One region of the Paenibacillus sp. KS1 genome, then DNA from elsewhere that is predicted to be linked to it. Evidence: predicted binding sites of a transcription regulator. Region 1 holds the regulator's gene; each other region holds the start of a gene.
What was found. The regulator Rex, encoded in region 1, represses fermentation and respiration genes when NADH is low (regulators of the CRP and FNR family bind a similar motif). The targets are predictions, from matches to a motif close to TTGTGAAATATTTCACAA.
Positions count from the first base shown of each region.

Region 1 (7,832 bases):
TTCTCATTGCGCTGTCGATATCTTCTGCAGAAGCGACGCCTTCTTGCAATTCATGCAATGCCTCATTGATGAGAAGGCAGATCATGCGTGAAGTCACAAAGCCTGGCGACTCATATACCATGATGCCTTTCTTTTGCACAACTTCTTCAACGAAACGTTTTGTTTCATTGAAAGTAGTGTCAGAAGTTTTCAACCCGCGGATAATTTCCACGAGATCGACTTTGGAGACCGGATGAATAAAGTGCATGCCAATAACACGCTCAGGATACTTCGTTGAGCTTGCCATTTCTGTCAAGGACAGTGTTGATGTGTTGCTCGCCAAGATAATGCTGCTTGGACATACGCGATCCAGTTCAGCGAAGACCAATTTCTTCGCTTCCAGATCTTCAGATATTGTTTCAATTACCATATCGCATGCACTTAGTTCCGCCAGATGCGTCACTTTATGTATGCGCGAAAGAATTAATTTTTTTTCGGCCTGTGTGATTGCCCATTTTTCAAGCTGCTTATCCAGGCTCGTTTCAATCATTTCATACGCGTGGTCCAGCTTCTCCGGCGATTGCTCCACCAACAGCACGTCCAAGCCTTTGACAGCAAGCATTTCTGCAATGCCTTGGCCCATTGTACCGCCGCCGATGACGCCGATCTTTTTGAAAAACATGGTTTCTTCCACCTTTCCTGTTGCTATGCTCTGCATAGTGTACCCGAGATGATGGTTTCGTTATCAGTGCATAGGTACCTCACCTTATCTTATCATGAATATGAGAGCAAAAAAGAAAAACCAGCGTGAAATCACGCTGGTAATTGTTTCTTGTCACATAACAGACACCGGAACGTATCTCCGTTCACCAATTCCTCTTCCAATAGACGCTGCAAACATCGCTCAAAAGCATCTCGGTGCTGTTCCAACAATTCACGCGTTCGATAGGTCAAATCTACCATAATCGTCTGCGTTTCTTTTGTCAAGACATCTGGTGAGAGATGTTTCAAACGGACAATGCCGAGATCCGTCAATCCTGCATTCACCATCGTCTCTACAATGTTGAGTGCTTGATCGAAGTCCCCCTGTGAGCCCGTACTGCGGTTGCCGTAGAACAACTCCTCTGCTACCGATCCGCCCAGCGCAATGATGATTTGCTCCTCAAGAAATGGCTTTGTATACAGGTAACGATCTCCCTGTGGTTGATGTCGAACATAGCCTAATGCTTGGCCGCGAGGGCTTAACGCAACTTGAGATACGCTTCCCGGCCGGACAAGCTCTGCGGCTATCGCATGTCCAAGTTCATGAATCGCCACCCGGCGTCGTTCTTCCTCATTCGTCTCTCGATCACTCTTCTCTCCCATTAACGTCTTATCAATCGCAAGCGAGAGATGCTCCATCGTAATCGCCTCTTGCTCCTGACGCATTGCATAGATAGCCGCCTCATTCAGGACGCTCTCTAATTGAGCGCCTGAGAAGCCGAACGTTTCTTCTGCGATTTGCTCCAGACTTACTTCTTCCGCCAGTGGCTTATTCGTAGCATGCAGCTCCAAAATATGCTTGCGTCCCTTCTTATCCGGCATATCTACTTGGATATGACGATCAAAACGGCCTGGGCGCAGCAATGCACTGTCCAGCATCTCTTTACGGTTCGTGGCCGCCATTACCAGAATACGCGGTGACTCATCTGCGTACAGTCCATCCATCTCCGTCAACAGCTGGTTGAGCGTTTGATCATACTCTTTTTGTTGTCCACCTTCACGCTTGCCGCCGATCACATCAATTTCATCAATGAAGATAACTGCATTTTGTTTTTTCTCTTTCTCTGCACGCTGTCTTGCTTCCTTGAACAGCTCTCGTACACGTCCCGCTCCGACACCGACATACATCTCAACAAACTCACTGCCTGACACACCAATAAATATCGCGTCTGCATAATGAGCAGATGCTTTCGCCATTAACGTTTTCCCCGTTCCTGGGGGGCCAGTTAACAATATTCCTTTCATTGGACGAATCCCGAATTTACGAATGTCATCTGGCCGTACCAGAAAATCAAGAGCTTCAATCAATTCATTCTTGGCTCTATCCTGCCCGCCAATACGCTCGAAGCTCATTTCACTAATCTGATTATTGCCTGACTTCGCACGCCCTGACGAACGCGCCAAGCCAGCTTGTCCTCTGCGATTTACAAACAGCAGAAGAGCACTGATCGCGGCAACTGCCGCGATGACCGGCCATATATTAACTCCAAGATAACTGACAAATAATATCGCTGGGATTACGATCCCTAATGCCAATTCCCAACTACGAACGGATTGCCGTTGCTTTTTCATTAGGCCATACCCCCACAGGCGATGCTTGCAAAGGAAGCAATACGGTCTTGCTTCCTTTCTCATCCTTGAGTTGAATATACACATATCGTGAATCCATTTCCGTTTGGATCTGAATACCTGGATTTTGCTGCTGCAGTTCCTTCAACCTAACAGGAATATCGCTGTATTTCTGATGTACCATTGCATCTGCAATGTCGAACATTGCACGTGACCATAACTTATCGATAAGCGGCGTGCTCTCATCATTCAAGTATTCCAATTGTACTTTTTTCCCGCTCGAATTCTGTTGCAGCTCGTCCGACACTCTTTCAATCAGGCTGCTAATATTGGTGCCATCCTTGCTCTTCAGCTTCACTTGCAGCGCATCAGGATACCATTGAACATCATACTGCGTAATTTCAGCATGCTGCTTCAATACTCGTTCCACAGGCTGCTTCACGAAATTACGTTCATACAGTGTCCAACCTCCAAATAGTGCAACAGCTGTCGTGACCATAATGAGCAAAGTAGGCATGATTCGAATCTTTTTCGCCATGCTGAAACCTCCTGTTGCAAATATATATCAATACCCCTAGTAATCTCTTTCTGATATATCAAGAGTATATCACATATGTCACTTCAACTATGGATGTAATGTGTACCATGATTGCCATCGAAATGGATTTACTCCAATACAAAAAGCGCTGCTGCTTCGCATAGCGTACAATATGTACGTCATATGCAAAGCAGCAGCGCTGCAAAATCGCCTATTACTCGTTATTGGCTAACATTGAATACGTTATTTATTAGGCAGCGTATAGACATCCCCTATTGAGGAACCATTCGCAAATGAATAGAAATGATAGAAGTAATGAACAACCCCTTGTTCATCCTTGCGTTTGACCAATGCCTGCCATACATATTGATCATCCTTAAATGCTGGCGTAATGCGGATTACATCCGCATCCGGATATTGGGCTTCTATCTGGGCTTGAATCGTCTCTTTAGAGGTTGATTCCGCCATAGGAGTTACCTTATCAGGGAGTACCCACACGGTCTGCTCCTTACCATGTTCGTCAGTTCCCCGCACCATGTATACGACTTGATCCCATACACCCTTCTCCACTTCTGTCACATTTACGAGCTTCACTGCTTCATTCGCCCGCTTTATTATTTCCGCTTCCTTGACCCGTTCGTCCTTATTGATGTATTGCACATACTGATAAGTGGCGAAGAACAATCCGACTAGAAATAAGAGAACGAGTACCGGAATCAACCACTTCCAATGCGACCTCCGGCGTACGCGTCTTCTCTGCATGAATTCTCCTCCTGCCTATCTTGCCAGCAAGCCATCAAAGCATTGCTGCGCCTCGCGAAGGATTCGTTCTTCATCCATCGTCAAACATTCCCCATTCTTCACAACCTGCTTGCCGTCAACCCATACATGCTTGACATCTTTCGCAGACGCTGAATATACCATGTGGGATACCAAGTCGGTATGTGGCAGGAAATGAGGCTGATCAATATCTACCGCAACGAAGTCAGCCTTCATGCCTACTTCAAGCGCTCCAATATCGTCAAGACGAATGGTCTGCGCGCCATAGATCGTACCCATGCGCAGCGCCTCTGCAGCAGGAACCGCAGTTGGATCGCCGGACACCCCTTTATGAATCAAGGCCGTAAGGCGAATTTCTTCGAACATATCCAGATTGTTGTTGCTTGCTGCACCGTCCGTTCCCAAGGATACAACAACACCCGCACGCAGCATCTCAGGAACACGAGCGACACCGCTCGCAAGCTTAAGGTTGCTTCCTGGATTGTGGGACACCGCAACTTGATACTTCGCAAGCGTCTCAATCTCTTCGTCCGTCAAATGGACAGCATGCGCAACGAAGGAAGGACGGGAGAAGAATCCGAGCTTCTCCAAATGCGCAACCGGACGCAGTCCATAATCCTTCACATTCTGTTCAACTTCTGCCTTTGTCTCTGACATATGCGTGTGCAATGGCAAATCCAGATCATGAGCAGCCTGTACGAAGCTCTCAATAAAGGCTGGAGGACAAGTATATGGAGCATGCGGCGCCATAATCGTACGAATGCGGCCATCTGCCTTCCCATTCCAATCCTTCGCGAATTGAATCGCCTCGTTCAGCTTCTCGCGCTGTACATCCTCTGGGCATAAGCCAATCGCACCGCGCATAAGCGATGCACGGATACCGGATTGCTCACATACCTTCGCTACTTCGTCCATGTAGTCATACATATCTACGAAGGTTGTTGTACCGCCCTTCAGCATTTCGATCACAGACAGAGCAGTTCCCCAATAGACATCATTGGCCGTGAACTTGCCTTCCATTGGCCACATTTTCTCCTGCAGCCATGTCTGAAGCGCCAAGTCATCCCCATACCCACGAAGCAGAGACATTGCAGCATGCCCGTGTGTATTAATAAGGCCTGGAATGAAGAATAGACCTTTGCCATCGATGATTTCAGCATCAGCTGCTGCATATTGCTCTGGCAGCTCCGATCCAATATGAACGATGCGATCATTCTCAACAACCATGAACCCATGGAATGAGGACTGCTTCGCAGTTGGAGACAAATCGGCGAACATGCCGTTTTTAATAATGATTCGGTGTGTCATTCGGCGGGTACTTCCTTTCCATTATCAGATAAATAATAGGCCAAACTGAACAAATCCGTTGTAAAATCGGCAGTATGCACACGGATATTCGAAGGAACCCTCAAAATGACAGGCGCAAAGTTCAAGATCGCTTCTACTCCCGCCTCTACAAATTGATCAGCTACATACTGAGCTTCTGTAGCAGGAACCGTGATAATCCCGATACGGATTTGCTTCTCGCGTACCGTCGTAATTAGGTCAGACATCGGCTGAACTTTCAGGTTATTTATCTCGGTATTGATTTTGGATTCCTGTGCATCGAACACTGCAACGATCTTCATATTATCTTTCAAGTATACGGTGTAGTTACAGAGTGCGTGACCTAATTTACCTGCACCGACCAATCCAACATGGATAACTTGATCCAGTTTCAAAATATGTCTGATTTGTTGAATCAAATACGATACATCATACCCAATGCCCTTGCGGCCGAAGTCGCCGAAATACGCTAGATCCTTCCGAATTTGCGCAGGATTCAAGTTCAGCTTCTGTCCCAAATCTTGAGAAGAAACTGTGAGCACTTCTCGCTGCTTCAATTCCAATAGATGACGTAAATACACGGGTAATCGCCGAACGACAGCTTCTGATATCTTTAGTGCTTTCATTCTGAACAAGCCCCTCTCATCGCTCTCCAATGCCTCTTTGATTATGGTCTAGCCACGTATCAATACGTGGTACAAGTTGTTCTGTTGCCATATGCTCCATTTTTGGGCCAGGCAGCGAGTAAAGAAAATGTTTGCCGTAGCTTGTCTCTATTACACGAGTGTCATAAATGATGACAATTCCCTTATCCTGCGTCGTACGCACAAGGCGGCCGAATCCTTGCTTGAAGCGAATTACAGCCTGTGGGACGGAATATTTGCGGAATGGATTCTGATTCATCCGCTTCAGCCGATCGCACTTCGCTTCCACGAGTGGATGATTCGGTGGCTGGAATGGCAGCCGTACAATCGCAAGACATGTCAACGCATCTCCTGGAATATCAACGCCTTCCCAGAAGCTGCTCGTTCCTAGCAGGACTGAATTCGGCTGATCTCGGAATCGGCGTGTCAGCTTGCTTCGGTTGCCGCTGTCAATCCCTTGTCCCAGCACTTGAATGCCATGCAGGCTAAGCGCCTCCTTCAGCGGTTCATACACATCCCGCAGCATGCGGTATGACGTGAATAAGACAAGCATACGTCCTTCTGTTACCTTGGCTACATCAGCCAAGGACTGCATCAGCGTCGAGTTAAACTTGGCATCTGATGCTCCCTTCACACTAGGGAAGTCACGCGGGATGACAACAAGTGCTTGTTCCCGGTAGTTGAACGGCGACGGAAGTATGACCGTATTTAGACGACCATCCCGTTCCGCATCCTTCAAGCCAAGCTGTTCAGCTACGAATTGGAATGATTTATCAACGGACAATGTAGCCGAAGTTAAGATTACGCTCTTCTTCGGCTCGAAGAAGTATCGCTTCAACGCTTCGCTTACATCGACAGGGACCGCATACATTTGCATTGATTTATGCTTGTATTGGAGATTGCCTTCCATCCAGTACACGGTATCCGCATCCTTGCCTTGCATAAATTCACGGAATTCATCGCGAAGCTGCCCTATGTCCTTGAATAAACCTGTCACATCAGCCGTGACGCCCTGCACTTCATCATCATCATAATCCTTCCATTCATTGACGAGCTTCTCCCCCGAACGAACAATATCACTTAAACGCGTGTGAATATCGCCTTCGAGCTCCGATACGGAGCTCCATCCATCAGGACGATTGCCAGATGGCAGCCGGAGAACAGCTTGCCCGCCTTCCGCCTGCCCCGCTTCATTCATGGAAGGAAGCATTTGATAGAGCAGCTCATGCAGCCGATCCCATTGATCCTTAACATCGACAAGCTGTGTTAACAGCTTCTCAATCCCTTCAGCCCATACGAGCGCTTTTTCATTGCCTGACAAGCGAAGACGCTGCTGCAGCAATACAAGCGCACCATTCTTGCTGTCTTTGAACAATTGGGTCAGCGGATGAATGAGTGAAAAATATTGCAAGTGAATGCCTAAATGTTTGCCTGCCGTTTCTTCGAAGTGATGTGCTTCGTCTACGACAAGCTGCTCGTATGCGGGGAGCAAACGATGCTCCGCAATCACGTCCGTAAACAATAGGGAGTGATTCGTTATAATTATGTCCGATAAATTCGCATCATTCTTCGCCCGGTGGTAGAAGCACCGACGGAACCAAGGACATGCGCGATTCAGACAGGAATCACTATCACTGGCAACGGTATCCCAGAAGTCTGCACCCTTATGAACGAAATGCAGTTCTTCATCATCTCCATGCTCCGTCTGACTGAGCCACACCAGCATTTGGGCAGCTGTCAAACTATCATCGCGTGCATGTACATACTCTCTATTACTTATTTTATGTTCAAATTTTCTCAAACACAAATAGTGACTGCGGCCTTTTAATACGGATGCCTTAAATGGAACCGGCACAATCTTCTCCAAGAGCGGCAAATCACGCTGTCTCAGCTGTTCTTGCAGATTGATTGTGTGTGTGCTAACAATCACTTTGCTCTCTTGAGAAACACTCTGATATATGGATGGCAGCAAGTACCCAAGCGACTTGCCGGTACCAGTACCCGCTTCGATTAGCAGGTGATGCTCTTGTTCGAAGCACTCCATCACTTCATTGAACATCTGCTCCTGCGATTCGCGCGGCTCATAATTATCCAAGCGGCTTGCCAGATTCGTCTTGACCTGATCCAGGAACTGAGCGAAGGTTACTCCCTTAAGCGGGTTCTCTGCTGAAGAATCACGCGGCGCCTCCGTCTCTGTCCAATCCGCTTGCTTCAACGTCAATTGGCGGAACGGA
Region 1 is NZ_MAIS01000023.1:57,579-65,410, forward strand. It holds gene BBG47_RS10115 (3-hydroxyacyl-CoA dehydrogenase family protein) at 1-661, opposite strand, end outside; gene BBG47_RS10120 (AAA family ATPase) at 793-2,313, opposite strand; gene BBG47_RS10125 (quinolinate synthase) at 2,285-2,848, opposite strand; gene BBG47_RS10130 (hypothetical protein) at 3,092-3,610, opposite strand; gene BBG47_RS10135 (amidohydrolase) at 3,626-4,936, opposite strand; gene BBG47_RS10140 (redox-sensing transcriptional repressor Rex) at 4,933-5,580, opposite strand; gene dinG (ATP-dependent DNA helicase DinG) at 5,597-7,832, opposite strand, start outside.

Region 2 (7,832 bases), on a different contig from region 1:
ATAAAATGCTTGGTTACGAGCCTATTTCCTTAATACAAGGATGTTCAAATCCTGTCTATTTCATTACACATATATATGGAGGAATCGCCTTATGATACGTTCACGCAGCCTGCTTCGCAGTGCCATCGTTCTGTTCTCTGCTTGCGCCCTTATTTTGAGTGGTTGCGGCAGCAGTAAAGATGCATCTGGAACGAGCGATACTGCAAGCCAGAAATCCGCCATTAAGCAGCAATCCTACTTTATTTTTGATACGATCGTTACCGTCAAGATTTATGATGAGCGAGCGGATCAAAAACAATTCAAAGATATCGAGAACCTGTTAAAAGAAATCGACTCCCGTCTGAACCGTACGAAGGACATGAGCGAACTGGCGAAGATCCATGCTGCATCCGGCAAGCAAGCTGTCGCGGTTACGCCGGAATCCTATGATCTGATTGCCAAGTCGCTCGATTACGCGAAGCGTACCGAAGGGCGATTCGATCCAACCGTCGGCCCAATCGTGGACTTATGGAATATTGGCCATGAGAATGCGAAAGTGCCGGATGTGAAGAAACTCGCAGAAACCTTGAAGCTGGTTGATTATAAGGATGTTACGCTCAACCCGGACAAGCATGAAATTAAGCTGAACCGTGAAGGCATGGAGCTGGATATGGGCAGCATCGGCAAAGGCTACGCTGCAGACCGTATTGCTGACTACTTGCGCACGAACGGCTTCCCTAGCGCCATTATTGACCTTGGCGGCAATATTTTTGCCGTTGGACCGAAGCCTGGCGGTTCCGACTGGACCATTGGCGTCCAAGACCCGGATGAATCTCGCGGCAACCAAATCGGCAAGATGAGGGTAACTGATAAGACGATTGTTACATCAGGTGTCTATGAGCGTTACTTTGTGGAGAACGGCAAACATTACCACCACATTCTTGACCCAGCTAACGGGTATCCGGTTGACAATGGTCTTAGCAGTGTAACGATTGTGACGAACAACTCGACGGATGCCGATGCGCTGTCTACTTCTTTATTCGCACTCGGTGTAGAGAAGGGATTGAAGTTCGTCGAGGCAGATCCAAATATTGAAGCCATCTTCATTACTACAGATCATAAGGTGTACGTTACATCAGGCATTAAGAAAATTTTCGAGCTGACGAACGATAAATATAAGATTGTTAATTAACACGAGAGTCCCTCGTGAACATAGAGCGCCCGCTGTCTCAACTGACCTGCTGCATACAGACGATCATTGAGTGCGGGCGCTTTTTTTTGCTTATATATTACATTCACTCATTCAAATGCAAATGGGTCGCAAGCAAGTCGCACTGAACAACGAAACGGAAGATTCCTGCTATCCCCGCTATCCCCACATGCTGATCAAGGCCATACCGGCTGCTACGACCCCCGACGTCCCAATTCTCGTCCAGCCCTGCTGTTCCTTCAACACAACGATGCCTAGCAATGTCCCGATCACAATGCTGAATTCACGAATGGGCGCCAAGTGTGCAAGCGGACCAAGCGTCATCGCGAACAAGAACAGCAAATAGGAGCCTGGCGAGACGACGGAGCCAAGTACAATCGTGCGCCAATTGATGCGCCATTCCTCGCGCAGCCGCTTCGTTCTCAGGACAGAAGGCGCTAAGAATAGGAGTGCACCTAAGTTCGAAATTTGAATCAGACCCAAGGGGCTGAAGAACTGCACCACCATCTTATCCGTCAGCGTATAGCTGGCCGTACACAGTCCTACCGTTGTCGTAATTGCCAGGGTAAGCCACCATGTCCTGTCACGCGGCTCCTTCGCGGAGAACATGCCGCTTAGTGCGAACAAGCCTCCAACAATGAGCAGCCAGCCGAGCCAACCTACAAGAGACAGGCTCTCTTGGTATAGCACCACACTAACAATTGGCACAATGAGTGCGGCCGTTCCACGCATCATCGGGTATACCTTGGACAGTTCCCCAATCTGATAGGCCTTGGAAACGAGCCAGAGGTATATCCCTTGCAGCAGTAAGGACACAACAAGCAGCCAGCCATTCGTCCAAGTCCAGTGCATGATCACAAGATCATGGATGAAGAACGGCATGAACACGACGGTTGCCAACCCATGTAAGCAAAATAAAAAGGATTCCTTATGAATGCTCCGCTTCGCGAACATATTCCAAGCTGCATGCGCGAAGGCTGAAGCAATAACTAGCAGGAGGGCGTATATAGCCAATCTAGCATCTCCTTTGCAGCAGATATCTTCCATCATCCGATTTGACACAGTATAAAAGGTGAAGCTCCATCATGCTTAGCACCACAACCACAAGAAAACCCGGGTCGTAACCGACCGGGCCCCCTCGCTGTTGTATACAGCAGCCTATTACCATAGTTCGCTGTAGCAGCATCGTGCATGCCATCGAACCTTGCACAGTCTCCTACGAGCACGATAAGGTATTTACATCCCATTGACTTCGCTGCCTGCGATATTAGATTGCCGAGAACACGGTACCCGTCACCATGCGATGGAAGAACGGCTGATGCGCTACGCGATCCCCTGCCACTGGATCATCACTGTAGAATGGCAGACGTTCTGCATCAAGCTCCTCCAAGCGATCTACGCGGCCTTCCACGAAGTCGAGAATCCGATCTTCCGCCGACTGCAGCCGTGCAAGCACGGTACCATAGCGGCTGTCGAGCACTTCCCAACCGAATGGCTTGCTTGTCGCCATCCATAATGCACGATGCGCCTTGCGCGCTTCATCGACCAGCGGACGAACGGACGGAATGACATTAGCGGCAATGCGGCGAAGCTCATCCTTATCACCATTCTGGTACGCGCGTGTGACCTGCACGCCAAGCATCGACTTTGCGCCAACAGCCTTGGACAACTTCGCATACATATCAAACACGAGCGCATGATCGCCTGCGGTATTGTCACGTGCAGCCACGAGGCGTTCAGCAAGCTCACTGTAATGCTTCGGCAGCTGCGACTCCAGCTCCTCTGTCAAATAGATATCAAACAACCCAATTAGCGTATCTTGGAACAACAGGAACTTCGAACCGTTCGAACCGTGCATGTTGTTCTTCGCTACACCCGGTGTCTCATCCAAGTAAGTGAGCTGCCAGTAATCATCGAAGCTCTGTCCGGTGCACAGCTGGAAGCGTTCCTTCATCTTTGCTTCATCGACTTCCCCTTCGGTATAGCCATGCTCAGCGAACAATTGCAAGCCTGGCAGAATTGTCATATGATTCGTCTCCTGCCCGTTGTCGCCCCATGCTGTCGCGAACACTTCCTTAATGCCCTTCGACTTGCAGGCAAGCAGCGCCGGATTCGTATTCTGCCACGTCTTCCCGTAGTTCGGACTCATCGCGCCCCATACCCATACGCCGCCAGCGAATACCGGATCAGAGCCCAGTTGGCGATGCTTCTCGATAAATTCCTCATAGAAGCCTTGGTCATCATGGTAGTAATCCCAGTAGACGAATTGTACGCCCTTCGGAATTTGATCAACAACTTCATTCGAGAAGTTAATGTCGAGATCATAGTAGTGGCCGCCGTTTTTCATAAGCAGGTGGAAATACATATCACTCCACATCATCGGCGTAAGACCATGTTTGCTCGTAATTTCCAATACGCGCGCCAAATGCTCGTTCATAATATCGAACCGTTCGCGGAAGCCATGCTTGTGCATATATTTGCCCAGACCAAGCCCGAACGCCTCATCCATCCCGATGTGAATGCGCTTGGAACGCAGCGGCTTCGTTGACGCTACAATCATATCCTCAATGAGTCGATAGGTCTCCTCTTCTCCTACAAGAAGGACGTCCTCCGTATCTTTTATCTCATTCGCGTAGTCCCACTTCAGCGCCTGCGCCAAGTGACCCAGCGTCTGAATGCATGCCACTACCTCAATTCCGAACAACGCGGCATACTGGTCAACCTCATAGAGTTCCTCCGCGGTATAGCGTCCGCGCATGTAGCCGAAATACGGACGGCCTGGCACCTCATACGTATCTTCGGTATATATCATTGCGCCGTTCAAGCCCATTAACGCCATTGAGCGCAGCGTCTGCTTCATCATATGTACATTCGGAACTGCGTTCCGAGATGCATCAATCATCGTTCCGTTATACGTGAATTGCGGATGCTCTATAGTATCGAATGGCTGCCCCTTGCGCAGCTGCTCAACGAACAAGCCCAGTGCACGGAAGAAATGAATATCCGACTCATAGCGGATCAAGCCTTCTATACCATCCCATGCAGCACGAAGCGGCCCCTCTCCCTGCTCTACGCGAACTGTAGTGCCTTCTGTCCCCACTTCCACCTTCAATAATGACTTCAATTCGAGAATCCCTGGTAATACATGTTCGATACTGCCCGTAAAATGCAACTTCACAGCCAGATCCCTCCCCACGAGTTAGTTGGATACGCTTACAGATACAGCGAGGTATCGGTATCTTTTTATAGAATGCGAAATGCGGAAATAAATTTGTCACCCGTAGTTTACCACATCTATCCCCTGCGAAAGTGACAAGCCCGTGAATTCCTATGAAAAAAACGTCATATCGATGACGCAAAAAAGGCCCAGCCTCGATGGACTAGACCTTACCTATCTTCTTTTTCAACATCACTTGGCATTTGCCAATCCCAATACCCTCTAATGGACAGGCGCACTTGCACTTCCTGACGATGCCACCTTGCTTGCATTGCCCACTTCTTGCACATTCGTTGATGCGTTTGATACACCTGCCGCAGCTGCCTGCTTCTGCTCTTGCTGCGAACGCAAATATACCATATAGTAAGCCCCTGCAACGAACACGACTCCTCCAACCAAGTTGCCTAGCCATACCGGTACGAAGTTCGTCATATATTGTCCCCAGCTAAAATGCCCCTCAAAGATCGCAGCCGGAATTACGAACATATTCGCTACAACGTGCTGGAAGCCAATCGCAACGAACGCCATCGTCGGGAACCATATCCCCATGATTTTCCCGCTGAAGCTCTTCGCTCCATAGGAGAGCCATACCGCAAGTGCAACTAACCAGTTGCAGCCAATCCCACTTACAAAGGCTTGAATGAAACTATCGTCCAGCTTATGCGCAGCCACATCTACTGTCTTCTGCAAATAAACGCCGGAGCCAGTCAAACCGACCACATGACCGAAGAAGTATGCCACGAACAGCGCACCTAAGAAGTTGGCAATCGTAATGACGACAATATTGCGAATGGCCTCTGATGTGGTTATGCGTCCCTTCATCCGAGCAAGTGGCACAGCCATCATATTCCCTGTCAACAGCTCACCGCCTGCTAACAAGACTAGAATAAGACCAACCGGGAACAGCGACGCTCCGATTAAGCCATTGATGCTTCCCCATTCCGCAGGTGCTCCAGCTGTTACACGTATATATAAGAGATAACCAAGCGCAATAAATGCGCCGGCAAGGAATCCTAGAATCATCATGGCGGACAATGGGTTCTTCGCTTTAATTGTTCCGGTATCTACTGTCGCTTCCGCAATTTGCTGCGGCTTCAAATAACCTGACATCGACATGACCTCCTGCTTATGCTTATTCGGATGCAAGCCCCATCATTTCCAAGGCCACACCCCATCCGCACCTACTCAGATACGAATAATTCCAGTTGGAATGTCAGCTGAACAGGTTGCAAATTCATTGTAACGGAGCCCTAATTCCGATGTTGTGCATTTTATCACAAAGTATCTTTCAAATATTGTCCATTTTGCGTATAACCCCCTGCATGACCGCTCTATGCAAAAAGCCAGTAAGTCGCACGATCGACTCACTGGCCTTAAGCTGTATATGTTGTAGACCTGAAATGTGAAATTATGCGCCGCGCTTAGCAACAATGCTCCGTGCAATGTGCACACCTGCAGCACCCGCTTGTGCGAGCCCACGCGTAATGCCCGCGCCGTCTCCACCGCAGTATAAGCCATCAATTTCGGATTCCAATGTCGTATCCAGCTTCGGACGAGCGGAGTAGAATTTCGCCTCAACCCCATAGAACAACGTGTGCTCAGAAGCGATACCTGGTGTTACGCGATCAAGCGCTTCAACCATTTCGATAAGACTCTTCATCGTATTATACGGAAGCACAAGACCCAAATCTCCAGCAACAGCTTCTTTCAAGGTAGGCTCCAAGAAGCCCTCTTGAATGCGCTTCTCCGTGGAGCGGCGACCGCGAATGATATCCCCGTACTTCTGAACGATAATCCCGCCTCCGGACAAATCATTCGCACGCTTACAGATTTCACGAGCGTACTCATTCGGCTTGTCGAACGGTTCCGTGAACTTGTGCGAGACAAGCAATGCAAAGTTCGTATTCGCAGAGCCAAGCTTCGGATCCTTGTAGGAGTGCCCGTTGGCACACATGATCCCACTGTGGTTCTCAACCACGACATGGCCGGATGGATTGCTGCAGAAGGTTCGCACTTGTGTGCCGACAGACGTGTTGAACACGAATTTCCCTTCATACAGGTGCTCGTTGATTTCGCGCATGACGATATCCGATGTCTCTACCCGCACTCCAACGTCCACTTGGTTGTTGTACATTTTCAAGCGGCGCTTCTTCAATATCTCCGTCAGCCACGCAGAACCGTCACGTCCTGGTACGATGACCACTTGATCCGCTTCATGCTTCTCGCCGCTCTTCAGTTCAATCCCCTTCACAATATGGCGTCCATCCTGCTTCTCTGTAATCAGATCCGCTACTTCGGTCTTATAGGCCATATCGATACGAGTCTTCAAATATTCATAAATGGATTTCAAAATCTCCAAGTTCTGCTCAGTGCCCAGATGTCGAACTTGTGCGCGCAGCAGCTTCAAGCCAGCAGAATATCCAAGCTGCTCAATACGGCGAACCGTTTCTGTCGTTGGATCGGTAATGTCCGTCGTCGCTCCGTGCTCCAAGTTGATTGCATCTACATATTTAATCAAGTCCAGTACTTGCGAAGCTGGCAAGAAATCTGTCAGCCAACCCCCGAACTCTGTAGTTACGTTAAATTTCCCATCACTATATGCCCCTGCTCCACCGAAGCCGTTCGTAATCGAACAAGCTGGAAGACAGCCAGCAAAGTCCTTCTTCCCTGCCGCTGGAGGACACTTCTGAATCTTCTCCTCCAAAATCGGACAGTTGCGGCGATAAATATCATGTCCTTTATCTACAAGCAAAACCTTCAATTGCGGTGCCTTCAAAGATAATTCATAACAAGTGAAAATACCGGCCGGACCTGCTCCTACAACAATTACATCATATTTACTCATTGTTTCCTCCTCGATGCTCACGATGTCTCGGTCTATTTCTCTTCTATCCGATGAGCCTGCACCTATTTGGGCAAAAAAAATATCCCGTTACGTTCAGGTATGCCAAAGCATACCTACTCGTAGTCAGGAATTTACGGCTCCTGGTAGAGACCCCTAGACCTTATCTCTGGGATATACGAACAGGATAAACAAAAAAAATGGCCAATCAATCCTTGCCACCCACTTCTGTGGGAGCAACCTTATTGTATCGGAATTTGGCGAACAAGTCAACGCCGTTTGCGCCCAATGTTCGTGAATTATTTTTAATTATTATTTCAATCCATTATAGTAGATAGTTAAAAAGGTAAAACCCGAACATTAATACGCATCCTCTTTGAGGAGTTTCTTACCATAGAAGAGTAAATACATCGTTAGTCAGGTTAGCATCTACCCAAATCTAGGTTCTCGATATATCATTTACCTATATGATCTAACTCACACCAATGAATGGGCATACGGATTGGAGGTTCGCGTATGAACACGCAGGAACCCCCCTACGGGGAAGGACTTATTATTGATAAGTTATATGTGACGAAGGGCAA
Region 2 is NZ_MAIS01000020.1:59,679-67,510, reverse strand. It holds gene BBG47_RS09190 (FAD:protein FMN transferase) at 92-1,171, shown strand; gene BBG47_RS09185 (DMT family transporter) at 1,349-2,203, opposite strand; gene BBG47_RS09180 (beta-N-acetylhexosaminidase) at 2,457-4,367, opposite strand; gene BBG47_RS09175 (formate/nitrite transporter family protein) at 4,629-5,516, opposite strand; gene BBG47_RS09170 (NAD(P)/FAD-dependent oxidoreductase) at 5,815-7,251, opposite strand; purine riboswitch at 7,352-7,450, opposite strand; gene BBG47_RS09165 (LytTR family transcriptional regulator DNA-binding domain-containing protein) at 7,765-7,832, shown strand, end outside.
Region 2: a site for Rex is predicted at 5,669-5,686, ahead of BBG47_RS09175 (formate/nitrite transporter family protein). Genes of this name have one in related genera too.

Region 3 (7,832 bases), on a different contig from region 1:
AAATAAAACGCTTGGACTGCGAAGAGCCCAAGCGTTTGAGGGGGGAGATATACTAGCTTTATTGTGCTTTTACGAATTCAGCAGATTTAATACCTGCTTGGCGACCGAAGATAATGATATCTGCAACGGAGTTGCCGCCGATACGGTTCTCACCGTGCAGGCCGCCGATGACTTCACCTGCTGCGTAGAGACCTGTTATAGCCTTGCCATCCTTGGTTACAACTTCGGTGTTTGTGTTGACTTTTACGCCGCCCATTGTGTAGTGGATACCAGGAGCAATTTTGATTGCATAGAATGGTCCAGCGGACAATTCGTTGTCCATGCCTGTTGTTCTGCCGAATTCAGCATCTTTTTTGTCTTTCACCGCGCCGTTCCATGTATCAAGTGTAGCTTTGAGCTGGTCGCCCGGAACGCCCATTACTTTGGCCAAATCTTCAACCGTTTCACCTTGGATGACAAATCCCATTTTGTCGTATTGTTGAATAGCTTTTGCACGGGATTTCACGCCAGAATCAAATACAAGGTAAGCTGCTTTGTCAGACAGTTTATTAATTGCTGCCGTTACGTTATCGCGAGTATCCAGCTCGTTCGTGAATCGTTTGCCGTCTTTATCAACCAAGATTGCACCTTCACCGCGAACTGCTTCCCCGATAAGATAGGACTTCTCTTGCTGTACAGTAGGGTGAACCTGAATTTGATCCATATCTACAGTTACGCCGCCGAGCTTCTCAATCATCGTAATGCCGTCACCAGTGCTGCCGATTTGGTTCGTTGTTACGAGACCTTTCAAATCAGGGCGAACAGAGGAGATCATGTCCATGTTAGCACCATAACCGCCTGTTGTGACAACAACTGCGTTTGCGGCAATGTTCTTCTCATCCTTCTCTTCGAAGAGGACTTTAACGCCGTTCACTTTTCCGTCTTTTTCTGTTATATCAGTAACTTTTGCATTTACGAAAACCGGAATTCCTTTAGACTGTACATTCTTAACCAAGCCGCTGACGAGATATTGTCCAACTGCAGATCCGTCTTCAGGTCGGTGTGTACGTTTTTCCTTCATACCGCCAGTAATCGTAAGGTTGTTCAAGCGAATGCCAATGGAATCCAACCAGTCGATTGCGCTTGCGGAATTGTCGACGAAATAACGAAGCATTTCTTTGTCGTTCGTACCGTGACCACCTTTTAATGTTTGTTCGAAGAAGAGGTCGTTATTGTCTTCAATGCCTTGCTCTTTTTGGAACTTGGTTTGAGATGCATTCATACCCGAAGAGGATTTCATCGTATTTCCGCCGGCTGCTGGCATTTTTTCGAAAATAACCGGATTCATGCCTTTGGCTTTGGCCTCAAGAGCAGCCGTCATTCCCGCTCCGCCAGCACCGATGATGATGATATCATATTTGTCTTTCAGTTGATCGATAGGGGTATAGCTCGCTTTAGAAGCGCCGGACACAGCTTCTGTTTCTGGTTTCTCCGTTTTTGCTGCGTTGTCTTGATCCTGCGTCTTGTTCCCATTACCACCGCATCCTGCGATGATAAGCATGATCGACAGAAGAAGAATCATTGTTGCTGTAGCTTTCTTTCTCATGTGAAACCCTCCACTTTCTATCTCTTTATAAATGAACATAGTTTCAATACCCAGAATAAAATCAGACGAAGCAAACCAGATGTTGGGTGTGCTATGTACTCAATATCTCCGTTATTTTACGGTTATATCGGGTGCTGTTCCGTACTGACAGGGTATGTGTTTGATGCTCATTTCAATTTTAATCAATTATTAATACAAAGATTGTGATGTATTTCACATTCCGGGGTGATTTTTATCATATTTGTCCTGCGTAAATATTGGTAAATAGAAACGAAGTTAAATGATGCCTAGCATATAGGAGTTAGAATGGTGGGTATAGGTGGTTCTTGCTAAGAAGTTTTGCTATAATGTGGTTTATATTATGAATTTCCCCCTATTATTTATTATGTAAGGTGATCACTCATTATGGCACTCTCATTTGCAAGATTAATTAAATGCAAACCCCCGATACCCTGACATTTCGATGATGTAATTGAGATTTCCGAAATTATAGGGGGAATGCAAGTTGGCACAAAAAATCTCAACTCCATCATTGCTTTTGTTTATTATTCTTGTGGGATTTCCACAAATCAGTGAAACGATATATACGCCTTCCTTGCCGGACATTGCTAGTCAATTGCAGGCAAGCAACAACATGATTCAGCTTACGCTCAGCATTTATTTTCTTGGTTTTGCGTTTGGCGTGTTTTGCTGGGGAAGGTTATCGGATGCAATTGGCCGACGTCCTGCTATGCTGTGGGGCATTTTCGTATATGGAATCGGTAGCCTAGGCTGTTACCTGTCAGGTTCCGTGGAATGGCTATTGGTAAGCCGGTTCATTCAGGCATTCGGTGCAAGTACAGGCTCGGTTGTGACGCAAACGATTTTGCGAGAAAGTATCGACGGTTCGAAGCGTCATGCTGTATTTGCTCAAATCTCAGCAGCTCTTGCCTTTACACCGGCTCTAGGGCCGCTGATTGGAGGTTGGGTCGACCAGTCGCTAGGCTTCAAGGCCGTATTTCTAACCCTTGTCGTGATGAGTGTGGCAATATTCGCGTACACGTTCGCTTCTTTACCTGAGACGAGAGTTGCCACGACGACCTCGAATGTGAATACAATATCTGTCGTTAAGCGCCTCATTGCAGACGGCAGAGTATGGGCATTTGGCTTTCTAATCGGAGCAACAAATGGCATTCTGTTCAGTTACTATGCAGAAGCGCCTTTCGTTTTTATTGAATACTTTGAGATGACGCCCGGCATCTATGGCTTCTTTGGTATTTTTGTAGCGCTGTCTTCGATAATAGGAGCCATGCTGTCGAAGAGACTATTGTCCACCTACAAGCCAGAGCTAATCATACTGATCGGCTGTCTTGTTACCGCGCTCGGTGCTGGAGCGCTAGTCGGTTTTACGCTTAGTGGATTAAGCTCATCTCTGTTGTCCATGGGTGTATTTGTCGCCTGTATCTTCATTCTGCTGCTCGGTATCGGTATGGCGATTCCGAACTGCTTAAGCCTAGCGCTAATGCGCTACAGCGATGTATTGGGTACGGCAGGGGCTATTTTTGGATTAGGGTATTATCTCATCGTGAGTCTGATTACGAGCGGAATGAGCTATTTGCATAATGACTCATTAGTGACGATGCCTATGTACTTCTTCGTGCTGGCGGCTATTATGGTTATCGTGAGCAGACGAATTTCGAGTGAGTAAGCAAGGTAAACGCATAGCAACTAGAAGTGCTACTGCATAGAGACAGAAGCCGATTTTCTGAAATAGAAAATCGGCTTTTTTTGTTTTTTTCTTCATATGACCAAATGAATAACATTTCGATCGTAATCAAACAGTGGAGTTGAAGGAATTCCAAGTTCTAAGTGGAATAGGTAAACAGGTATTTTAGTTCATCTATATTACTTCATATAGGAGTGGAACCATATTTGAATGATACATTCAAAACTACCTTAATCATCTTATTATCAGTGCTAATTGTATTTGGAATCCCAACGTTCATATTCTTAGAAGTCTACCAATTTCCTAAGAAGATCGATGTGGTTCGATCTGCTATAACTTATAATGAGAAAGACCCTTCATCTTTTAAGAAAACCTCGATTCACATATCCGGGACATTCGTTCGACCTTTTCTACGACAACATAAATTCGTAGGTTCCATTCGAATTGACGGCATCGATATTTCGAACAAGTATAAATCATTAGATACGTATATATTTGAAAAAATAAAAGGGATTAATTCAGGAAGTTTGCTTTATCATAGCCCAGATCTAAAAAAGTATAAAGAGGAAGGAGCTATCTGGGCAGGTATGATTTGGTTTGATGATGATTTTCAGGATATAAACATAGAGTGTTTCAAAGAGATGAAGGAGAATGTGGACTTTATTGTAACGGCTGATTCTTATGAAGATGCGCTTCTTGTTCAACAGAAGATGAGGAAAGCTTTTGGATCTGGTTTTATGCCGAGTGAGTAGTTCGATTTGATATGCGTGGTATTCAATAGAGAAGTCCGTAAACATATAAAACAGCGGCAGTTCGGACGATGTGTTGTCCATAACTGTCGCTGTCTTCATTTCTAGCAAATCCATTTCTTGTTTTTGCAAGAAATGTGGTTGGTATTATATCAACCTAAGGTCAATTAATGAAATAAGTAGCCGTGATGTGGTTGATTGTATAGGTGGAAGGTGCCGCAAACTGCAAATACAGATACCCGTCTTCAGTCGCAGTGAAAATTCTTCCTACATTGCTGTTGAAAAATGTCCCGAGATGATTGCTCGAGTCATATACCGAAAAGTACGAATAGCTCCCTTGTGCATAGACCGTAAGCTGTTGGCCTTTCTTCAAATAGATCCCTTCCAGTGAGCTCAGTTCATTGGGACGAAGTGCAAAGTACTTAACGAACTTCTGTGTTTGTTGAACCTCAGGCTTGACAGCATCGATAGGTGCAGTGGAAGCATATGCAGGTGCTGCTGTAGCCAGGGCGACCAGTACTGATAATGACATAAGCAATTTCTTCAAACGAATTCAACTCCTCTGATAGTTTTGTAAGTAATATCTGGAAGTTATGTTAAATATAACTCAATATCGGATTCTTGTAAACAGTTAATTCCGATTTTTATTGTAGGAAATAAAATGTTATCAGTATGTAAAGAGAAGGCTGCCAGAATGATTGGCAGCCTTTAATCGAATGAGGATATTGTGATTCATTGATTTGTAGGATTGCGAACTCAAAACTATCAATTATTTGGGTCGATCAATGCTAAAGATTTTACCTAGCTTCGAGTAGTTGTTACCGGCTAATCGGCTCACAGGCTTTAATCGTTGTGCATCGATACGCCCGCTCTCAACCAATTCTTCCGCAATGTGAAAGCACACGACTCTCCCGATAATGAGATCACATGCTGGAGACGAAGGCGTTCCGCCGAGAGCAAGAGATTGCTCGAACGTACATTCCATGCGGATTTTGGCTTCGGCAATCCCTGGAACCTTAATCTTAGTGCTTGGGATGGAAGTAAGTTGTGCGAAGTCCACTTCGCTCTCATCAGGCGGAAGATTGGCCGCGGTTAGATTGATTGCCTCGATGTAATCCTCATCCGATATATGAACAACAAACGAACCTGTTTCCATCATATTTCTTGAAGTATCTTTGCGCACGCCATTTTTCCTTTGAACAGATACAGAAATCATGGGCGGATCAGCAGAGACGATATTGAAATAGCTATAAGGTGCGGCATTTAACACGCCTTCAGCAGACAATGTTGTGATGAACGCGATTGGTCTCGGGAGGATGCTGCCGATGAGCAGTTTATAATTATCCCGCTCCGTTTGCTCCTCCGGATAAATGGTTAACATGGGCTCACCCCTGAATGATATGGCTTTGTAACCAAGATGAGGCTGCATGAACCTCAGAATGCGTTAATTGATGGCCATGCTGCTCCCAATATACGGTTACATGTGCACCTGCTTGGGTTAACAGCGTCTGCAATTCTTCCGTCTCTTGCGGTGCGCAAATCGGATCGTTCGTTCCTGCACCGATAAATACAGGCGTACCGGACAGGTTGGGCAGTTTCAGCCCGCGACGCGGAACCATAGGGTGATGCAGTATTGCTCCTCTTAGAGAACCTTGGTGGTGAAATAAGAGGCTTCCGGCAATATTGGCTCCATTGGAGTAACCGACTGCAATGAAGTTGTTGCGATCAAGCTCATACTTGGTCGCCGCTTCATTCAGAAATTCATTTAGCTCAATGGTTCTAAAGATAAGATCCTTTTCATCAAAAACGCCTTCGCTTAATCTGCGGAAAAAGCGAGGCATGCCGTGCTCAAGTACGTTCCCTCTCACGCTCAACACGGAAGACTCCGGCGATACGATTTGCGCTACCGGGAGTAAATCATGCTCAGTTCCGCCAGTACCGTGGAGCAGGACGAGTGTAGGCTTTGAAGGATCCGTGCCTTTTTGAAAAATATGCTGCATAATTATTTTCCCTCCAATTCGCGTACTTGGATAGGAGGTAGGAGTTTCTCGATTTGCGCCCGGAGCGGTTCATATTGTGCAGGCAGCTTCAAGTCCGTACCAAGTTCCTCAAATGTCTCGTCACGGGTGAATCCTGGAGGATCGGTAGCAATCTCGAATAAGATTTCCCCCTGCTCACGGAAATAAATTGCATTGAAATATTGACGATCGACGACCGGAGTTGGGTGATATCCGGCTTGTGCAACATGCTCTCTCCATTCCTCATGATCCTCAAAGTCTTTGGCGCGCCATGCGATATGGTGCACGGTTCCGTATCCGCCCGAACCGCGTTCCATTGGTGCAATATTAATATCGATTACATTGCCAAGATCGGCGCTCCCTTTGAAGCGCATCCAGTCTCCTTCTTGCCCGATCATTTCGAGTCCCATCACGTTTTCAAGCAATTCAGAGGTTGCCTTCGGATGAGTGCTGTACAATACGGCTCCACCGAACCCTTTAATGGCCTTATCCACAGGGACTCCTCCAAAAGACCATTTGCTATTCGGACCATCCACTCGTGCCACGATTTCGAGCTGCAGCCCGTCATGATCCGAGAATTGCAAGAATTGTTCGCGGAATCTATCTTTACGGGTAATTTGCACGCCGAAATGTTGCAATCGCGCTTCCCAGAAGTCCAATGAGCCCGTAGGAACGACAAACGTTGTCACTCCCACTTGTCCGCCGCCGACGCGGCCTTTCCGTCCCGTTTCCCAAGGGAAAAACGTCATAATCGTTCCGGGACTTCCGTTTTCATTCCCGAAATAAAAATGGTACACCTCAGGGGCATCGAAATTCACTGTCTTTTTTACAAGACGAATACCTAGTATCCCTGCGTAAAAATCGATGTTTTCTTGCGCGTTTCTAGCAAATGCCGTGATGTGGTGAATACCTGTTGTATGTTTCTCCATGATAATTGCTCCTTTTGCATTTATTTTATTGTTTCCCATAACCTCTTTTTCAATTTAGAAGACCTTCGTATTGGAACGCTGCTCTCCTTTTCTAATAATAATTAATAATAAGCTGCTTTATAAAAGTTAGTATAACACATATTATCTCGAAATCAAGATATTAAAAAGCAAAGGGAGCAGAATGCTTAATGAATTTGGAATATGAGACAAGAAGCGGGTAATAAAATGGTGTGGACTCTAAGATGGAGAGGAATGATCCATATGTGGGTGTACCCTAATAATTGGATACCTACCAAATCGCTCGATGAAATGGCCAATACAGAATATGACGTGCTTATTGTTGGGAGTGGCGCAGGTGGGGGAGCGATGCTATATAGATTATGCGAGTTATGGAGAAATCAAGGGGCGAAGAAAATAGGGATTCTTGAAAAAGGGGATAAACTATTTCATTCGCATGCATTAAATATCCCCACCATGAATGTCGACCGGATGCGTGATCAATTATGGCCCGATAATTCTACTCCTATCGGGGAGCGGCTTCCGGAATTTTCAGGAGCTAGGTTAACGTTTGCTCTCGGCGGGAGAACATTGTTTTGGAATGCTGCTTGTCCTCGACCCGCAGAGTTTCAACTTCAATCTTGGCCTATTCATCCAGCAGAATTGGACGCATATTTTAGGACTGCAGAACGTGTATTGCATTGCACTACATCTTATGCCGATGGTTCATCCATGCAGAAGATTCTTATGAATCGGCTTCATGCAGGTGGAGTACTAGAAGCAACTGATATGCCTCTTGCCATTGATATGAGAGGCCCACGTATGGGGGAAATTCATTCTAATGCATGG
Region 3 is NZ_MAIS01000026.1:20,285-28,116, forward strand. It holds gene BBG47_RS11000 (flavocytochrome c) at 59-1,585, opposite strand; gene BBG47_RS11005 (multidrug effflux MFS transporter) at 2,091-3,272, shown strand; gene BBG47_RS11010 (hypothetical protein) at 3,497-4,042, shown strand; gene BBG47_RS11015 (hypothetical protein) at 4,203-4,586, opposite strand; gene BBG47_RS11020 (flavin reductase family protein) at 4,809-5,420, opposite strand; gene BBG47_RS11025 (alpha/beta hydrolase) at 5,425-6,042, opposite strand; gene BBG47_RS11030 (ring-cleaving dioxygenase) at 6,042-6,986, opposite strand; gene BBG47_RS11035 (GMC oxidoreductase) at 7,188-7,832, shown strand, end outside.
Region 3: a site for Rex is predicted at 1,787-1,804, ahead of BBG47_RS11000 (flavocytochrome c). Genes of this name have one in related genera too.

Region 4 (7,832 bases), on a different contig from region 1:
TGCCATCAAATCCATTGCCCGAGCCATCCTTAAATCCCTTCTCGAACATGTACTCCATAACGAGATTGTCCGGATTGTTTACCGTAATTTTGTGGGAACGATCCGCATTCGGCGCATCACCGATCACCTTTGTACGATTGTTAAATTGCGCAAAGGATTTATCATCGCGCGTTCCCGTCCATAGCTTCTCTGCCACGACCTGTATACCTGGCAGCAATCGGATATGCGCATCGTCCATCGACAAGCCATTCGCTTCAGATACGTCATTCCACATCGAGAACATGCCGCCCTTCACGCGCGGATGGCCAAGTGGCAGCGATGTGTTCTCCCACTTGTTCGGCTCCCACTCATCGTACAGGAATTGCGAATTCAAGTAGTTCCCGTATAGGGTAGGCACGATGTACATGTATACATTCTGCGAGTTGATGACGTCATACCCGAGATCCACCGCCTGCTGTGGCGCACCGTATGGCTCATACCAGATGTCCATCGTAGCGTCATTGCTAATCGGCGTCGTTCCGTTATATTGGGTCAAGCCTCCCCACATGTGCGGGTGCTTGCCTTTGCTGTTAATGTGCTTCACGAGTGTATCCATGTACCAACGGAAGCGCTCAATATCCGGACCCCAATATTCATCCGTGCCAATATGCACTTCTGGCCCGACGAATGTTGGGTCACTTCCATCTATATACTCATTGAATAAGTTCTTGATGAATTCCACGGTTTCCGGCTTAGAAATATCCAAATGGGAATCGTCTCCAAGCGCCGGGTTGTAGGTCGTGAATGCGCGAGAATGTCCGGGTGTGTCGATTTCCGGGATGATATTAATGCCATAGTCCATGCCCATGAGCTGCAAATCCTTGAATTCTTGCTTCGTATAATGCCCACTGGCACTTGCAAGTCCAGGATACGTCGTGCTTTCTAAGCGGTATGCTGCACGTGTGCCATCTGCGAATGGCTCCCCGACGTCATCATTCAAGTGAATTTGGAACATGTTCATCTTGTACCATGACAACAGCTTCACATAATCGCGAAGGAAATCAACCGTGAAGAATTTGCGGGCTACGTCGATCATTAGTCCACGCTTCTCATACTTCGGATAATCTCTTGCTTCACCTCGCGGAATCGTCAAGTCCTTATTCTGCTTAATGATTTGGAGCGCTGTTCTCGTTCCGAAGAAAGCCCCCTTAGCTGATGAAGAGGTGATGGACACGTACTCCCCAACCTTGAATACGTTTCCTTCATCGCCGAGCCATGATAAAGAAGGATCAATCGACAGATACAAATCCCCAGATTTCGGCGTTCCAGAGACTACCGTAAGCTGGTAACCCGTCAGATCCAATACATCTTCGCTAGTCAGCTCTGCCGCCTTACGGAGCAAGGACTCATCCTTCGGATTGACTACAATTCGCGAAGATTTCTTTAACTTGAAATTGCCCGAATCCCCATACCATTCGCGCAGAGAAGGGATCACTTCCGGCTCAGCATTGCGCTCCGGTGTCTGCTTATGCAAGCCCGGAACGATAACAGGAATGCTTCCAGACAGCAGCTTCCGGTCTGGATTATTCTGATCCTCCACCTGAATCATCAGATTCACCCTGGCGTCTACTAGCGGTGTACGGATGTTGCCATCACGGTCGATGACAGGAATTCTGTCGCTGCCAAATACACTGACACTGTAGCCTTCCGGCACTCCTGCAGTGGACCAATCGAGCTTCGTCTGTCCGGCTTGCACCGTGAGCGCTGCCGTCACCTTGTCAATGACAGATTGCAAGTCATTCAATTGATACACCTCAAATTCAAAAAAGGAATAGCCATACAGTACTCCATCGACAGGAGCACGCTTCACACCTTGAAACTTTACATAACGAGCTTCGAGGGAAGGGAAATCAACCGTCTCCACACCGCCCTTACATTGGATGAGACCATCGTTGTCCTTCACATTCGTCCAGTTCTGAGCGTCATCCGATACAAGGATTTTGTATGTATCGGCCGGCGTTTGCCAACGGATTACGACACGATCGAATGCTTTTTTCTCTCCGAGATCTACATAGAACCATTGATCATCTTCCTTCGCCGAAGACCATCTTGTATTCCCTTTTCCGTCTACAGCCAGCTCAGGCCCCAAATAATCTACTTCATTACCGGAGGAAAAGGCTGGCTTATGCAGAGCTAGATTCGTTCCGCTAAATGTAGCAGCCGCGAGGAGGCGAGCAGCTTCCTCATTGGAGTCCCCAATTGGATTCGGAATGATATTGCCGTCCTTGTCATACACGACATCTGTAACGTTCGGCGGAGTCGCATTCCCCTTATCTGGTATAGATAGGACTGGGCCTTCATCTTGATGCCCCACCTTTACATTCTCCTGCCCGTTTGGTTGAGCGTACGCCTTAGGCTGCACTACTGTAAGCGTCGAGGTCATAACAACCATCAAACTGAGCAGCATCGAAACCGCTTTCAAATACATGGATCTCTTCATTATTTCCCTCCATCTCATCTCGTTATCGGATAGCATAGTCCCTCCTTCTTCCTCCCTCCAATCTCATGCGCCCAGTTTCGCAAGCGCTTTCTTTTTCTTTCCTCTCTATCATATTACAAAAAAATGCAACTAGAAAGGAGGAACTTTCCAATTGCATTTCTTTTTTTGAATTTCTACTCCGCTATGAATCATTTTTTTCGCTGCTGGGATGCATGAATCGCTTGAGCGAATCGCGCTATTCCTAACCCAATCTCATCCTCATGCGGTCTTGCATACGTAAACCGGACATACCCTGGTTCTGAACCGTAGACCGTTCCGGGATTATAGAGAACCCCTCGCTTTATGCTTTCCTCTAGCAATTTTGCATCAGGAATCGATGTTTTTACTTTGCACCATAAGTGCAGACCTCCTTGTGGAAGGGAATACGCCACCTCCCCTGGAAGTTCGCGCTGCAGCGCATCGATAAGCAAGTTCCGTTTCTTGAGGAGTTCCTGCCGCAGCCGTACCAAATGGCGGTCAAAATAAGTTTCCGACAGCAAACGTGCGGCGATTCGCTGCGGCAGCACACTCATTCCGAAGTCGATTTGCTGTCGTTCAGCAGCAAGCCGCGTGATAACAGACTGCGGGGCAACCATCCATCCGATCCGCAGGCCTGACGCTACAATTTTGGATAATGAGCCAATATAAATGACGGTATTGTTTGTATCAATCGATTTCAACGTTGGCGGTGGATTGCCTGTGAAGGACGTCAGACTGAACGGATCATCCTCCACAATGGGAATGCCTAAGCTGCCGCAAATCTCAAGCAATTGTTCCCGTCTAGAGGGGTCAAGTACACGGCCCGTTGGATTATGGTAATTCGGATTCACGAATATCATCCGTATGTTGTGCTCTCGATACAAGGACAATATCCCTTCCGGACATACCCCCTTCTCGTCTACAGGCAGCCGAAACAAGCGCAAGCCCGCCGAGTGAAACATAGGCAGAGAATAATAGTAGGAAGGATCCTCGATCGCGATCGCATCCCCAGGCTGAAGCAATCGGCGAGTTATTAAATAGAGCGATTGATGAGACCCTGATGTAACGAGAATCGATGATGCTGTCGTTCGAAAGCCGCGATATTGATGTAAAGAAGTGGACAGAACCTCCCGCAGCGGCACATAGCCCTGAGGATCGTCATAGCTCATGTCCTCATGCAGCAGATGCTCGCTCAAAAGCATCCGCATCTCTTCATTTGGCGACAAATCGGGTGACAGTTCTCCGCTGGCAAAGTCTATACAGTTGCTGCCCGAATCCAGTGCGGAACGAATCAATTCGGCGTATACAGGATCAGGCTGGACTAGCTTGCAGCTATCTAAATATTGATGCCAATCTGGCGTTTGTTGAGAGTCTGCCCCCCACTTCGACTTGCTTACTCGAGTACCACTACCGACCATGCTTTCAATAATGCCTGCAGCACGCAGCTCTTCATAAGCTTGAACGATTGTGCTTCGATTTACATGTATTTGCTCGGCAAATTTGCGTTCCGATGGAAGGACGCTTCCCGGAGAAAATTCACCGTTATAAATGCTGCGCTCGATATATGCGGCAATCTGCTGATATAGTGGTTGATTGCTGGAACGATCCGGTTGCCACATGGAAATACACCTCTTGCTTTCTTGGTCTGTGATTTTTATCACATATAATTAAGTATATCATTGCTCTTCGTGATCTCGTACTGACCCTTTTCATCGAAACGTTGTCAACTCTGTGTCAGTCTCTTGAACATGGATGACCCCGCCCTGTTGAAATGGATGGCGACATCCCCTCCAGTCTGCTCTAAGATAATGCTGAACGTGAGAACTTCACTTGACTGGCTGCCAGTGCCATATGACAAGAGTATGTACGATGTGTGCAATGATGTGTGCAATGATGTGTGCTGCGATGTACGTACAGCCTCGTCAAGCTCATAACCTAACGCTTTTCATAACGACTGAATCTTAACGAGTACCACACTAACAGCACCACATAACGTGAAGACATTCACATTATTCGAATCTCACAGACCTTTTTCTTGTTGCACGACGATCACATTTTCATCACAAGGAGGCCTCCATGGATCAGGTCATTCTCGCGCGAATCCAATTCGCATCAACAACATTATTCCACTACATCTTCGTCCCCATGACGATTGGACTGGCGTTTTTAATCGCCGTATTAGAGACGCTCTATGTCGTCAAGGGCAAGGAGATTTATAAGCAAGCTGCCTTGTTCTGGAGCAAATTATTTCTGATTAACTTCGCAGTTGGCGTCGTCACCGGCATTTTGCAAGAGTTTCAGTTCGGGATGAACTGGTCGAATTATTCCCGCTTCGTCGGTGATGTGTTCGGGCCATCGCTTGCCATTGAAGGTCTGCTTGCCTTTTTTATGGAATCCACCTTCATCGGCTTATGGGTGTTCGGCTGGGAGCGCTTATCGAAGCGAGTTCATCTCGCTTGCATTTGGATCGTCTCGATCGGTACCGTGTTGTCCGCGTTCTGGATCTTGACCGCCAACTCGTTCATGCATGCGCCTGTCGGATATGAATTCAACAATGGACGGGCAGAGATGAGCGACTTCTTCGCACTTATTACGAATCCGCAATTGTGGCTGCAATTTCCGCATACGCTGTTCGCGGCATTCGCAACCGGCGCCTTCTTCATGGCAGGCGTCAGCGCATGGAAGCTGCTCCGTGGACACAATCCGGACATGTTCCGCCGTTCGTTCCGCGTCTCGATTACCGTTGCCTTGATTTCGTCCGTCATCGTTGCCTACATTGGGCATGCACAGGCGCAGCATCTGCTCACTTCTCAGCCGATGAAGATGGCAGCGGCCGAGGCGCTCTGGGATACGAGTGAGGATCCGGCACCGTTCACGTTATTTGCCACAATCGATACGGAAAAGAAAGAGAACTCGTTCAAAATCCAAGTTCCATATATGCTCAGTCTGCTATCGTACAACAAGCTTAGCGGCAGTGTAGAAGGGATTAATCAGATTCAAGCGCGTTATGAACAGAAGTACGGACCAGGAAATTATATTCCATCGGTCAAAATGACGTTCTGGAGCTTCCGCATGATGGTTGCCGCAGGAGGGCTCATGTGCCTTGTCGGCATTTACGGCCTGATATTATCCCGCAAGAAGAAGCTGGAGCAGCGCCCATGGTTCTTGAAGCTGATGGTTGGCATGATCGCCTTTCCGTTCCTCGCCAATTCGGCGGGATGGCTTATGGCCGAGATGGGTCGTCAGCCGTGGGTTGTGTTCGGAGTTATGCGTACAGAGGACGCCATATCGCCGACAGTTACGGCGGAAGAACTTCTCTTCTCGCTCATTGCGTTCACGACCATTTATGCGGTACTCGCCATTATCGACGCTGTTCTCTTCGTCAAGGTGATACGTAAAGATGAGCAGATGGAAGAACCGGAGGAAGAAGATATGAAGAATTACGATCCATTTGATAAGGAGGTAACGCATGCTATCGCTAAATGAGTTATGGTTCATACTCGTCGCCGTGCTGTTCGTCGGCTTCTTCTTCCTCGAAGGATTTGACTTCGGCGTAGGCATGGTCGCCAGGTTCCTCGGGAAGACGGATCATGAGCGCCGCATCATTATCAACACAATCGGTCCTTATTGGGATGCGAACGAGGTATGGTTAATTACGGCTGGGGGGGCTATGTTCGCTGCCTTTCCGGAATGGTATGCGACGATGTTCAGCGGTTTCTATATCCCGTTCGTCGTGCTGCTGCTGGCGCTTATCGCGCGCGGTGTCGCGTTCGAGTTCAGGGGCAAGCTGGATTATGGCGCTTGGAGGAAAGCGTGGGATGCCGCGATTTTCATTGGTAGTCTGCTGCCTCCTTTCCTATTCGGTGTCGTATTCGCCAATATCATTCGCGGTGTGCCGATTGACGGGAACAAAGAAATGGTTGGGAGTGTGCTTGACCTGCTAAATGGCTACTCCCTCGCTGGCGGTGTGGCCGTAGTCATGATATGCATTCTGCACGGACTCGTCTTCATCACGCTGCGAACCACCGGCAACCTGCGGGATCGGGCACGGAAGGCAGCTCGCGATGTCAGCCCGGCAGTTGTCGTCGTCCTGCTGCTGTTCGCCATGATGACGTATGTCAGCACTGATATTTATACGGTTCATGGCAGCGGTTGGCTTATCCTGCCGCTGTTAGCTGGGGGCGCATTGCTCTTGGCCATGTCATTCATTAAGCGTGAGCGGGATGGACTGGCGTTCGCCATGACAGGAGCCGTTATCATTCTATCGGCCGTGAGCATGTTCATCGGCTTGTTCCCACGAGTGATGGTCAGCTCGATCAGCCCTGAGTTCAATCTGACGATTATGAATGCGGCTTCCGGCGCTTACTCGCTGAAGGTGATGACATATATCTCGCTGACGATTCTGCCATTCGTGCTCGGATATCAAATTTGGAGCTACTACGTCTTCCGCAAGCGGATCGACGATAAGGAGCATCTGGAATATTAAAGGGAAAAGCGAATAAAACAAAGTAAGAGGAGATCGAATCCATTTCGGATTTGTTCTCCTCTTGCTCTTTCTTTTACTTTACCCTCTCCAACGAAAATGTTGTACAAAATACATCATTATCTCGAATAGAATGTCTGAAACGAGCTTCAGGTTGTACCAAGTGCAACAATTTTTCTTTTTTCTCTACATATTAAGAATAGAGAAGGGGTTATGTTGAATCGAATGCAATATGATAGTGAACTTGTAACCTCAATATGCCCAAACTCTTGCAACTTGTACAACATTCACAGCAATGACCCCAAGAACAGCTTTTTCACGCTCAAGCTTTGATTCCGTAACGCTCGCGCAGCATGTTGATGACCGCATGCACTTCTGCCTGCTCCGGCAGCCACAGCCCTGCTGCAGCTTCCTCCATTTTGTGGTTCGATTGGCGTTCCCGTATCACTTGCTTCACGGCTTCTATAAAAGCTTGCGCCGCTCCTTCTCCCTCATCGGTGCCTAGCGATGCCAGCTCTTCCAGACTGCCTGTCTTATCTTCCGTCACGACAGGATGATCGGCTTGCTCCATGCCGGCTGCCGCACGTTCATAGAAGGATCTAACGAGCTCGGCGCTCTCCTTGCCCGATCCCTCGCATATGACGAATGCCTGCACGACAAAGGCATGCGCTTGACGCCGCTGTGCAATGCCGCAAAATTTGATGCCGCCTATGCTGAGATCATAATCACCAGGACAGTATGCGCCATCGATTTCACCCTTGTCGACCGTATAGCCCGTGTTCTGTAGAGCAAGCTTGATCAACTGATACATGCGCTCATAGTCCGAGCGAAAGCATTTGTCGCCCAGCCCTT
Region 4 is NZ_MAIS01000066.1:9,902-17,733, forward strand. It holds gene BBG47_RS19675 (discoidin domain-containing protein) at 1-2,479, opposite strand, end outside; gene pdxR (MocR-like pyridoxine biosynthesis transcription factor PdxR) at 2,668-4,116, opposite strand; gene BBG47_RS19685 (cytochrome ubiquinol oxidase subunit I) at 4,574-5,983, shown strand; gene cydB (cytochrome d ubiquinol oxidase subunit II) at 5,967-6,983, shown strand; gene BBG47_RS19695 (lipoate--protein ligase family protein) at 7,303-7,832, opposite strand, start outside.
Region 4: a site for Rex is predicted at 4,490-4,507, ahead of BBG47_RS19685 (cytochrome ubiquinol oxidase subunit I). Genes of this name have one in related genera too.